DNA from 3 places in the Vreelandella hamiltonii genome. Region 1 is predicted to be linked to each of the others. Evidence: predicted binding sites of a transcription regulator. Region 1 holds the regulator's gene; each other region holds the start of a gene.

Region 1 (3,277 bases):
TTGCCGGGGCAAAGCCTTACCACCAGGCTTACGAGCGTGGCGTCAAGCTGATCGGTGCCACCTGCCATTACGTGACCGAAGAGCTGGATGCGGGGCCCATCATCGAGCAGGATATCCATCGGGTAAGCCACTGCCATACGCCCACCGACCTGGTGCGCTTTGGCCGTGATGTGGAAAAAGCCGTGCTGGCCCGCGGCCTGCGCTGGCATCTGGAAGACCGCGTATTGATTCACGGTAACAAGACCGTCGTGTTCAGCTAACTCGCCCACCGGGGAGGGGCGCCATGTCCTTTGCACAAAGCGTGCTGGCCACCTGGGCACTGCTGGTTACCTGGCTGGTGTCGGCAGGTGCGCTGGGGTGGGTGCTTTGGCAGCGCCCCTGGCATCCGCTGCTGGAAGATACCGGTTTGCAGCATCGCTGGATGGCCGCGACGCTTGCCGTGATGCTGATGTGGCAGCTGCGGGCCCAGGCGGTCGATTGGTTGACCCTGCATCTGGTGTTCACGGTGCTGATGACATTGGTGTTCAAGGTGCCCCTGGCCTTGATCAGCAACCTGCTGCTCAACGTGGCGATGGTGGTGATCGGGCGCAATGCCTGGGAGCTGTTGGGGCCCAACGTGCTGGTGACGGGACTGGTGCCCGCCGTGATCACGGGGGTGGTATGGCGTATCGTGGATCGCCGCTTGCCGGACAACCTGATGGTGTTTCTGTTTGCCTGCGGTTTTTTCGGTGCTGCGCTGGCCACGCTAGGAGGCGGGCTGGCGGCCGTGGGGCTGATTCTGGTGGCGGGCACCGACCCTGAAGCGATTTATCTGGCTCAGGAGTATGCCCGCTTTTTACCCTTGCTGATGCCCTCGGAAGCCTTCATCACCGGCATGCTGCTGAGTATCTTGCTGGTCTACCACCCGCACTGGGTCGCCACGTTCAACGACCATCGTTACATCGATATGCAGTAGGCGGTGGCTTGGTCCAGTGCCCTGGCCCAGTATTTTAGCCCAGTGCCTGGCCGTTCCCGCCTCGGATGACGCCTACCCCGACGCCTTCGATATCCAGCTGTTGAGTTCTCAGGTCGATTTCGATGGGGGCGAAGTCTTCGTTCTCGGCGAGCAGCGTGACGTGATGCCCCTGGCGTTTAAAACGCTTGACCGTGACCTCGTCTTCCAGGCGCGCGACGACGATCTGACCGTCACGCACGCGGTCGGTACGATGCACCGCCAGCAGATCGCCTTCCAGAATGCCCACGTCCTTCATCGACAGGCCGCGAACTCGCAGCAGATAGTCGGCCTTGGGGGTGAAGTACTCTGCAGGGAGCGGGCAGTAACGGTCGATATGCTCCGCTGCCAGAATGGGACTGCCTGCCGCGACTTCGCCAATGACCGGCAGCCCGCTGGGCGTGGCATCGTTGGCGGCGCTGGCAGGCTCGGCTGCCGGGGGCGTGGCGTCGAGCGGCTCCTGGTTGGGCAGGCGAATGCCGCGTGACGTATTGCGAATGATGCGAATGGCACCTTTGCGCTCCAGGGCGCGCAGATGCTCTTCGGCGGCGTTGGGGGAACGAAAGCCCAGCGCCTTGGCGATTTCGGCGCGGGTAGGGGGGTAGCCAAGCTCGCCCATGGTCTTCACGATAAAATCATATACATGCTGCTGGCGTGCGGTGAGTGGGCGTAACATATCAGACTCCAAACAGTGAAAAGACAGTCGCTACATGTCCGTAAAATCAGTATGTGTTTAAGTATACAGTATGTTGCTCTGTCCAGTACATGATGAGTTGCAATCCGTACCGGGGCACGCGGCCTGAACCTTGAGCGGGATAATCGTTTGAGCCAGCAGGGGGAATGGCATACTATTCGCCAACGCGATCGCCATGTTTTAAACACCTGTTTTGGGAGGGCGCTATGGCCCAGTCGGATACGGTCACACGTATTTTGGATACGGCAGAGGTGCTCTTTGCAGAGCGGGGGTTTGCCGAGACATCACTGCGCAATATCACCAGCAAAGCGCGGGTCAACCTTGCTGCCGTCAATTATCACTTCGGGTCGAAGAAAGCGCTGATACAGGCGGTATTTGCCCGCTACCTGGACCCGTTCTCCGAACGCTTCCATACTGCGCTCGACGAGCTGGAAGCGCGCTACGAGGGCCAGGCCATTCCTCTGGAGGTGCTGCTGGAAACCATGGCCACCACCGTGCTGGCCGTGCCTGCCGAGCGGCATAGCCTGAAAGTGTTCATGCGGCTGCTGGGGCTGGCTTACAGCCAGGCGCAAGGACACCTGCGTCGCTACATTCAGCAGCAGTATGGCGATGTCTTCACGCGCTTCACGGAGCTGGTGCGGCGGGCGACCCCCGAGCTGCCAGATGCCGAGCGTTTCTGGCGGCTGCACTTCATGTTGGGCACGGTGATTTTCACTCTGTCTGGCCTGGATGCACTGCGCGATATCGCCGCCAAGGATTATCAAGAGCAGGTGACGGTACGCGACTTGATCCGACGTCTGCGCCCCGTCGTGGTGGCGGCCATGAGCGCGCCGATGCCGTTGCCCGCAGCAACCGTGGATGAGAAGCCCCATGCACACGCCCAGATTGGCTGACCTGCCGCCCGTCGAAGGTGGCTGGATGGAAATCGACACCGAGGCCCAACGCCTGCGCTGGTGGCAGGGGAGCGCGTTAGAGCATGAATGCGCCATTTCGACGGGCAAGGCCGGCGTAGGGCAAGAAGAGGGCAGTGGACGTACTCCGTTGGGTTGGCACTACATTCGAGCAGCGATTGGCGATGGGCTACCAGAGGATGCGGTCTTTCGGGGGCGTCGTTGGACCGGAGAGGTCTACTCTGCCGATTTGGCGGTCGAATTCCCCGAGCGCGACTGGATCTTGACCCGCATACTGTGGCTATGTGGCCTGGAGCGCGGTATCAATCGCGGCGGCTGTGTCGATTCCCAGCGTCGCTACATCTACCTGCACGGTACTCCCCCTGACCAGCCCATGGGCCTTGCTGCTTCTCACGGCTGTGTGCGTCTACGTAATGCCGACCTGCTCTGGCTTTTCAAACGGGCTGTGCCGGGTACGCCAGTATGGCTGCATTGACGTTGTCCCCGCTGGCATACTCCACATTTTGAAAGATCACACGGGTGGTCTAGAATGACGCCCTTTTTCCTGGACCCAGTACGATGACTCAACCTTTAGGCCCGGTCATGCTCGACCTGGAAGGCCAGACCCTGACCAAGGAAGACAAGCGCCTGCTGAAGAATCCCGCGGTAGGTGGCGTGATTCTGTTTGCTCGTAACGTGGAA
Region 2 (3,277 bases), on a different contig from region 1:
CTTCCGGGGTCTCGAAGGCATCGCCATGGGTAAAGGCCCGGGCCGCGTTGACCAGCTCTTCCAGGTTCTCGACCCGAGCCTGGCCTTTTTCACCGCGCTCGCTTTGATGGTGTTCGATCAGCCCGGTGCGTGCCGTGACGTGGTCGATGATCTCGTGGAGCGGCAGCCCGGACGTGTCGTTGTCCAGCTGTTCGATCAGGTTGGTAAAGGCCTGCACGGCGTTGCCTGCGCGGCCTTTCAAGGTGCCGTCCTGGATCGCATCGTGCAGCGCTTGCCACAGCGATACGCTCTGCTCCCGGGCGTGATGGCGGACGATTTCCACGGTGCGCGTGCCGATGCCACGGGTAGGCACGTTGATGACGCGCTCCAAGGAGGCATCGTCATCACGGTTGAGCAGCAAGCGCAGGTAGGCCAGGGCGTTCTTGATTTCCAGCCGCTCATAAAAGCGGTGGCCGCCGTAGATACGATAGGGCATGCCTTGGCGAATCAGTGTCTCTTCCAGCAGGCGCGACTGGGCGTTGGAGCGGTAGAGGATGGCCACGTCCCGGCGGTTGAAGCCTTCGTTGACCTTCTCCTTGATGGTATCGACGATATAGCGGGCTTCCTCGAGGTCGTTGAACCCCGCATACACCGAGATAGGCTCGCCTTCGGCGCCATCGGTCCATAGGTTTTTGCCGAGACGCTCGCTGTTGTGGCTGATCAGCGTATTGGCCGCTTCCAGAATCGCGCTGGTGGAGCGGTAGTTCTGCTCCAGGCGCACGGTATGGGTGTTGGGAAACTCTTCTTCGAAGCGGCGAATGTTCTCGACCTTGGCGCCCCGCCAACCGTAAATGGACTGGTCGTCATCGCCCACGGCGGTCATCGGGGTCTGCTGGCCGGTGAGCAGTTTGAGCCAGGCGTACTGCAGGGTGTTGGTATCCTGAAACTCGTCCACCAGCACATGGCCAAAGCGCTCGCGATAGTGGTTCAGCAGCGGCGGGTTGTCGCGCAACAGCTCCAGGCTGCGCAGCAGCAGCTCACCGAAATCCACCAGCCCGCCTCGCTCGCAGGTGAACTGGTAGCGCTCGTAGAGCTCGACCATCTGGGCGAGGTACGCATCGCCATTGACGTTCACCTGATGGGGTCGCAGGCCCTCTTCCTTGCAACCAGAAATGAACCCCTGCACCTGGCGTGGCGGGAAGCGCTCATCGTCAATCGAGTAATCTTTCAGCAGCCGCTTGATTAGTCGCAGTTGATCGTCGGAGTCGATGATCTGAAAGTGCTGGGGCAGACGGGCATCCTGCCAATGGGTGCGCAGTAGCCGGTGCGAGATCGAGTGAAAGGTACCCACCCAGACATGGCGCATGGAGATGCCCAGCAGGGCTTCCAGACGCGTGCGCATTTCGCGGGCGGCCTTGTTGGTAAACGTGACGGCCAGCAGCGCATAAGGGGAAAGCCCTTCGGCCTGCATCAGCCAGGCAATGCGGTGTACCAGCACACGCGTTTTGCCGGAACCGGCGCCGGCCAGTACCAGAAGATTGCCCTGGGGCGCACTGACGGCTTCCCGCTGGGCCGGGTTGAGATGATCGAGTATCGCTGTGACGTCGTCCATATAAGCCGCTGCCGGTTCAAAAAAGGGGCGACCAGTCTAGCACAGCCAGCACACTGGCTGTGCATACAGCATGTCTTCAGGACGCTGGCTCAGGACTCTTTATCAGAACCGTTGCTCAGGACTCTTCCGGGTAGCGCAGCGTGGTCAGGCTCTTCTTCACCGCTTTCAACTGTTCGGCCAGCTTGGGGCCTCGGGTCTTGGCCACGCCCACCGCCAGTACGTCGATCAGCACCAGGTGGGCAATACGCGAGCTGAGCGGGGTGTAGATCTCGGTGTCTTCATGCACGTCGATGAACAGCGGCAGGCTGACCTCCTGGGCCAGCGGCGATTCGCTGGGACACAGGCCGATCACGGTGGCGCCTGCTTCGCGGGCCAGGCGAACGCTGGCCACCAGCGCGCGGGTACGGCCTGTCTGCGAGATGGCGACCACCACGTCGCCCTCTTGCAGGGTCACCGCCGACATGTTCTGCATGTGCGGGTCGGCATAGGCAGAGGTCGAGATCTGCAGGCGGAAAAACTTGTGCTGGGCATCGAAGGCCACCGCGCCGGAGGCGCCAAAGCCGTAGAACTCGACGCGATTGGCCATGGCCAGTGCATTGACGGCCTTGCCCAGCGCGTCGTTATCGAGTCGGTCGCGCACCGACAGCAGCGTGCCCACGGTGGAGTCGAAAATGCTGTGGGAGAATTCGGCCACCGAGTCGCTGTCGTTCATCGAGAACTGCGCGAACTGGCTTCCGCTGGCCAGCATCTGGGCCAGCTGCAGCTTGAAATCCTGAAAGCCGTTGCAGCCCAGCGCACGGCAGAAGCGCACCACCGTGGGCTCGCTCACCTTTGCTTCGGTGGCCAGGTCCACGATGCGCATGTGAATGACTTCATCGGGGTTGCGCAGCACGAACCGCGCGACCTTTTGTTCGGAGCGACGGAAATGCTCCATGCGGCGTCTCATTTCATCGAATAGGGCGCGGCTCACGTTCAGCTCCTTAAATTCTTGATCGTGCTTGTGCGGCCATAAAGAGGCCACAGTATGCCTGAGTGTTGCATCGGGGGCAGCGTCCTTCACGAGAGTACTGCCGTTTAAAAGGCGTTAACCCATTTCTTCAAGAATCGTCATCATTTTGTCAAGTAGGTTATAGTAAGAAGTGACGTGCCGCACTGCATCATTTAAAAATCAGTCGTCACGGATGCAGGTGGACGTAGGCAACTCACCTGGAGGAGCGTCGATTATGAGAAACGTCGAACGAATGACCTCGGTAAAAAGCGAATTGCTCGACATATTCATGAGTATGGAGGTCGATGAGCATGCCCAACGTCGGCGCAGCGCCGCCCAACGCAGCCTGAGAGCGCGTCGGGGCATCGAGCTGCACCGTGAATTCCAGAAGCTGTCACGGGATATCGCTCCCTTGCCAGACGATGACGACCCGCAAGAGAGCGAACTGCACTAGCCAGCCGAAGAAGAGGCTGGCGAAGGAAGGCGAGAAAGCGTTACGCCAAGGTAACGCCTTCTCTATTGGGTAAGCTTACCGACCTAGCGGCGAGTCAGAACAGGCCTGCCAGGAAAACCACCGTGACCCCGATAGGGGCAACGTACTTGGCCAGCAGGTTCCACAGGCTGTAGTCGTAGACATCCAGCCTCAGCTCCTTGCGCGCTTCTTCTTTGTCCAGGCAGAAGGCGAAGAACACGATCGC
Region 3 (3,277 bases), on a different contig from region 1:
TCAGGTGTTTCGGGCCTGTGTTGTCTGCCGTGATATACGGCAGGTTGACGTCGGTCTGCTGAGCGCTGGAAAGCTCGATCTTGGCTTTCTCGGCGGCTTCCTTCAGACGCTGCATGGCCAGGTTGTCGCCCGACAGGTTGATGCCGCTGTCGGTTTTGAACTGGTCGACCAGATAGTTGATCAGCGCCAGGTCGAAATCTTCACCGCCCAGGAAGGTGTCACCGTTGGTGGCCAGTACTTCGAACTGGGTTTCACCATCGACATCGGCGACTTCGATGATGGAGATATCGAAGGTACCGCCGCCCAGGTCGTAGACCGCGATGGTCTTGTCACCACGAGACTTGTCCATGCCGTAGGCAAGCGCTGCGGCAGTCGGCTCGTTGATGATGCGCTTGACGTCCAGACCGGCAATACGGCCCGCATCTTTGGTGGCCTGACGCTGGCTGTCGTTGAAGTAGGCCGGAACGGTGATGACCGCTTCGGTCACCGGCTCGCCAAGGTAGTCTTCGGCGGTCTTCTTCATCTTCTTCAGCACTTCGGCGCTGACCTGCGGGGGAGCCATCTTCTTGCCTTTGACTTCTACCCACGCGTCACCGTTGTCGGCTTCGGCAATCTTGTACGGCACCATCTTGATGTCTTTTTGCACGACGTCGTCCTTGAAACGACGACCGATCAGACGCTTGATGGCGTAAAGGGTGTTTTCCGGGTTGGTCACGGCTTGGCGCTTGGCCGCCTGACCGACCAGCGTTTCGCCGTCATCGGTGTAGGCAATGATGGAAGGCGTGGTACGACCGCCTTCGGCGTTTTCAATGACTTTAGCGCTGTCACCATCGAGCACGGCTACACAAGAGTTAGTGGTGCCCAGGTCGATACCAATAATGCGTCCCATAGCAAAAACCTCGAATTCGATTGAAACAAAAAACTAGTGGTTTACGCCGTCAAAACTGTTTAAGGCGTTTGCGATCATTCTCGCGGGTTGCCCTTTATTTGGGGGCCGGCTGGCGCATTTCAAGGGCTTTTTTCTGCAATGCGTCATCGGATTAACCGGCTTTCTGGCTGACCACCACCATCGCGGGACGCACCAGACGGCCATTCAGGGAGTAGCCCTTCTGCATGACGTCCATTACCGTGTTGGGCTCCAGCTCGGGATTGGGCACCATGGCCATGGCTTCATGCATCTGCGGGTCGAAGGGTTCGCCCTGGGGCTCGATACTTTCGACGCCAAACTTGGCCAGCACGCCCAGCTGCATCTTCAGAGTCATGGAGACGCCTTCACGATGCACGTCGGAAGCGTCTTCCTGCATGCTTTCCAGGGCTTTCTCCAGGCTGTCCACGACGGGCAGCAGTTCCTTGACGAACTTCTCCAGCGCAAACTTGCGCGCCTTTTCGGCCTCTTGCTCGGCGCGACGGCGCACGTTCTGTGCTTCAGCGGCGGCACGCAGGGCCTGGTCCTTGGCCTGGGCCAGGCTCTGCTCCAGCTCTTCTACCTGGGCGGCCAGCACGTCGGCTTCAGGGTTGCCTACGCTGCCATCGAGCACTGCTTCGTCTTCGATCAGCCCTTCCAGCTCGCCTTCTACCAGGCACTCTTCTGCCGTTGGCTCCGTGACTTCGGCTTCCTGCTCCTGACGCGCCAGCTCTTCATCCAACGGGGTTTGCGGTTCTTTAGCCATGCCTTGCTCCTGAAATACGTAGCGGTGCCGTTGGCGGCCACCTGAGTTGATTCGCGGGATTTAGACCACGGATGAAAGCTATATGGGGGCCATCAAAGCCATCTCAAGAGGGGCATTGAAGTGAGTTATCGACTACTGTATAAAACAACAATTATTGGATAAGCATCCAGCACTCGGAATGCACCGCCTCAGGAGGCCTCATGCTGACACAGCTAGCGATCCAGGATTACGCGATTGTTGACCGCCTTGAACTCGACCTCAGCCGTGGCATGACCGCCATCACGGGGGAAACCGGGGCGGGTAAATCCATCTTGCTGGGCGCGCTGGGGCTCTGCCTGGGCGAGCGTGCCGACGCAGGCAGCGTGCGCCACGGCTGCGAGCGCACCGACCTTTCCGCCCGCTTCGACATTCAACACCTGCCCGCCGCCATCGAGTGGCTGCAGGCCCGGGAACTGCCTACCGACGAGTGCCTGTTACGCCGCGTCGTTACCGCCAGCGGGCGCTCCAAAGCATGGATCAACGGCCACCCGGCCACCATTGCCGACCTGAAATCCCTGGGCGAGCAGCTGATTCAAATCCATGGCCAGCACGCCCACCAGGCGCTCATGCGTGAAGAAACCCACTTGGCGCTGCTGGATGACTACGCCGGGCTTCGTGAGCGCAGCCAGCAGCTGGCCGAGACTTACCGTGAATGGCGCAATGCCCGTCGTCGGTTGAAAAAGCTCAGTGAAGAGGGCAGCGAGGTAGAGGCCAAGCGCCAGCTGTTGCGCTATCAGGTGGAAGAGCTCGACCAGCTGGGCCTCGCCGAAGGCGAACTGCAAACCCTGGAAGAAGAGCAGCACACGCTGGCCCACGCGGAAGAGACCCTGCGAGAAACCCAGTTTGCCGCCGACTGCTGTGAAAGCGATGAGGGCGGTGCGCTGTCGTTGCTGAACCAGGCCTACGCACACTTGAGCGCCCTGCCCGGCAGCGACAAGGGTACGCTGGCCAACACCCTGGCCATGCTCAGCGATGCACGCATTCAGGTAGAAGAAGCCGCCAGCGAGCTGCAGCGTCTGGCCAGCACCACCGAACTGGACCCCGAGCGCCTGGCCTGGGTCGAGGAGCGCATGGGCGACGTGCACCGCATTGCGCGCAAGCACCATGTCGCCCCGGAGGAAATCTGCGCTCTGCATGCCCAGCTACGCCAGGAAGTGGCGCAACTGGAAGCCAGCGATGATGACCTGGAGGCCCTGAGCAGCCAGGTGGCCGACTACCGCGAGCGCTACCGCAGCGATGCCAAGCTGCTCAGTGACGCTCGCCAAAAGGCGGCGGTGCGGCTGGGCAAGGAAGTTCAGCAGCAGCTGGCCTTCCTGGCCATGGGCAAGGCGCGTTTCGATGTCGACGTTACCCCTCGCGACACGCCCACCCCAGAAGGGCTGGATCACGTACAGTTCCTGATCAGTGCCAACCCTGGCCAGCCTGCGCGCCCGCTGGCGAAAGTGGCATCCGGCGGTGAACTGTCGCGTATCAGTTTGGCCATTCAGGTCGTGGCGGCCTCGCACTCCACCATTCCCAGCCTGGTCTTCGATGAAGTGGACGTGGGTATTTCCGGTGCGACGGCCGAA

What was found. The regulator LexA, encoded in region 1, represses DNA repair genes until DNA is damaged. The targets are predictions, from matches to a motif close to TACTGTNTANNTANACAGTA.
Region 2: uvrD (DNA helicase II) is a predicted target of LexA. The motif match lies at 1,643-1,662, and genes of this name have one in related genera.
Region 3: recN (DNA repair protein RecN) is a predicted target of LexA. The motif match lies at 1,804-1,823, and genes of this name have one in related genera.

What each region holds. Positions count from the first base shown of each region.
Region 1 covers NZ_BMXO01000015.1:67,890-71,166, forward strand. Annotated here, with positions in the region: gene purU (formyltetrahydrofolate deformylase) at 1-260, shown strand, start outside; gene IE061_RS14430 (energy-coupling factor ABC transporter permease) at 284-955, shown strand; gene lexA (transcriptional repressor LexA) at 990-1,667, opposite strand; gene IE061_RS14440 (TetR/AcrR family transcriptional regulator) at 1,892-2,578, shown strand; gene IE061_RS14445 (L,D-transpeptidase) at 2,556-3,071, shown strand; gene nagZ (beta-N-acetylhexosaminidase) at 3,155-3,277, shown strand, end outside.
Region 2 covers NZ_BMXO01000005.1:179,972-183,248, reverse strand. Annotated here, with positions in the region: gene uvrD (DNA helicase II) at 1-1,591, opposite strand, end outside; gene hexR (transcriptional regulator HexR) at 1,707-2,561, opposite strand; gene IE061_RS07675 (PA3496 family putative envelope integrity protein) at 2,815-3,033, shown strand; gene IE061_RS07670 (sodium-dependent transporter) at 3,128-3,277, opposite strand, start outside.
Region 3 covers NZ_BMXO01000006.1:2,534-5,810, forward strand. Annotated here, with positions in the region: gene dnaK (molecular chaperone DnaK) at 1-889, opposite strand, end outside; gene grpE (nucleotide exchange factor GrpE) at 1,041-1,670, opposite strand; gene recN (DNA repair protein RecN) at 1,871-3,277, shown strand, end outside.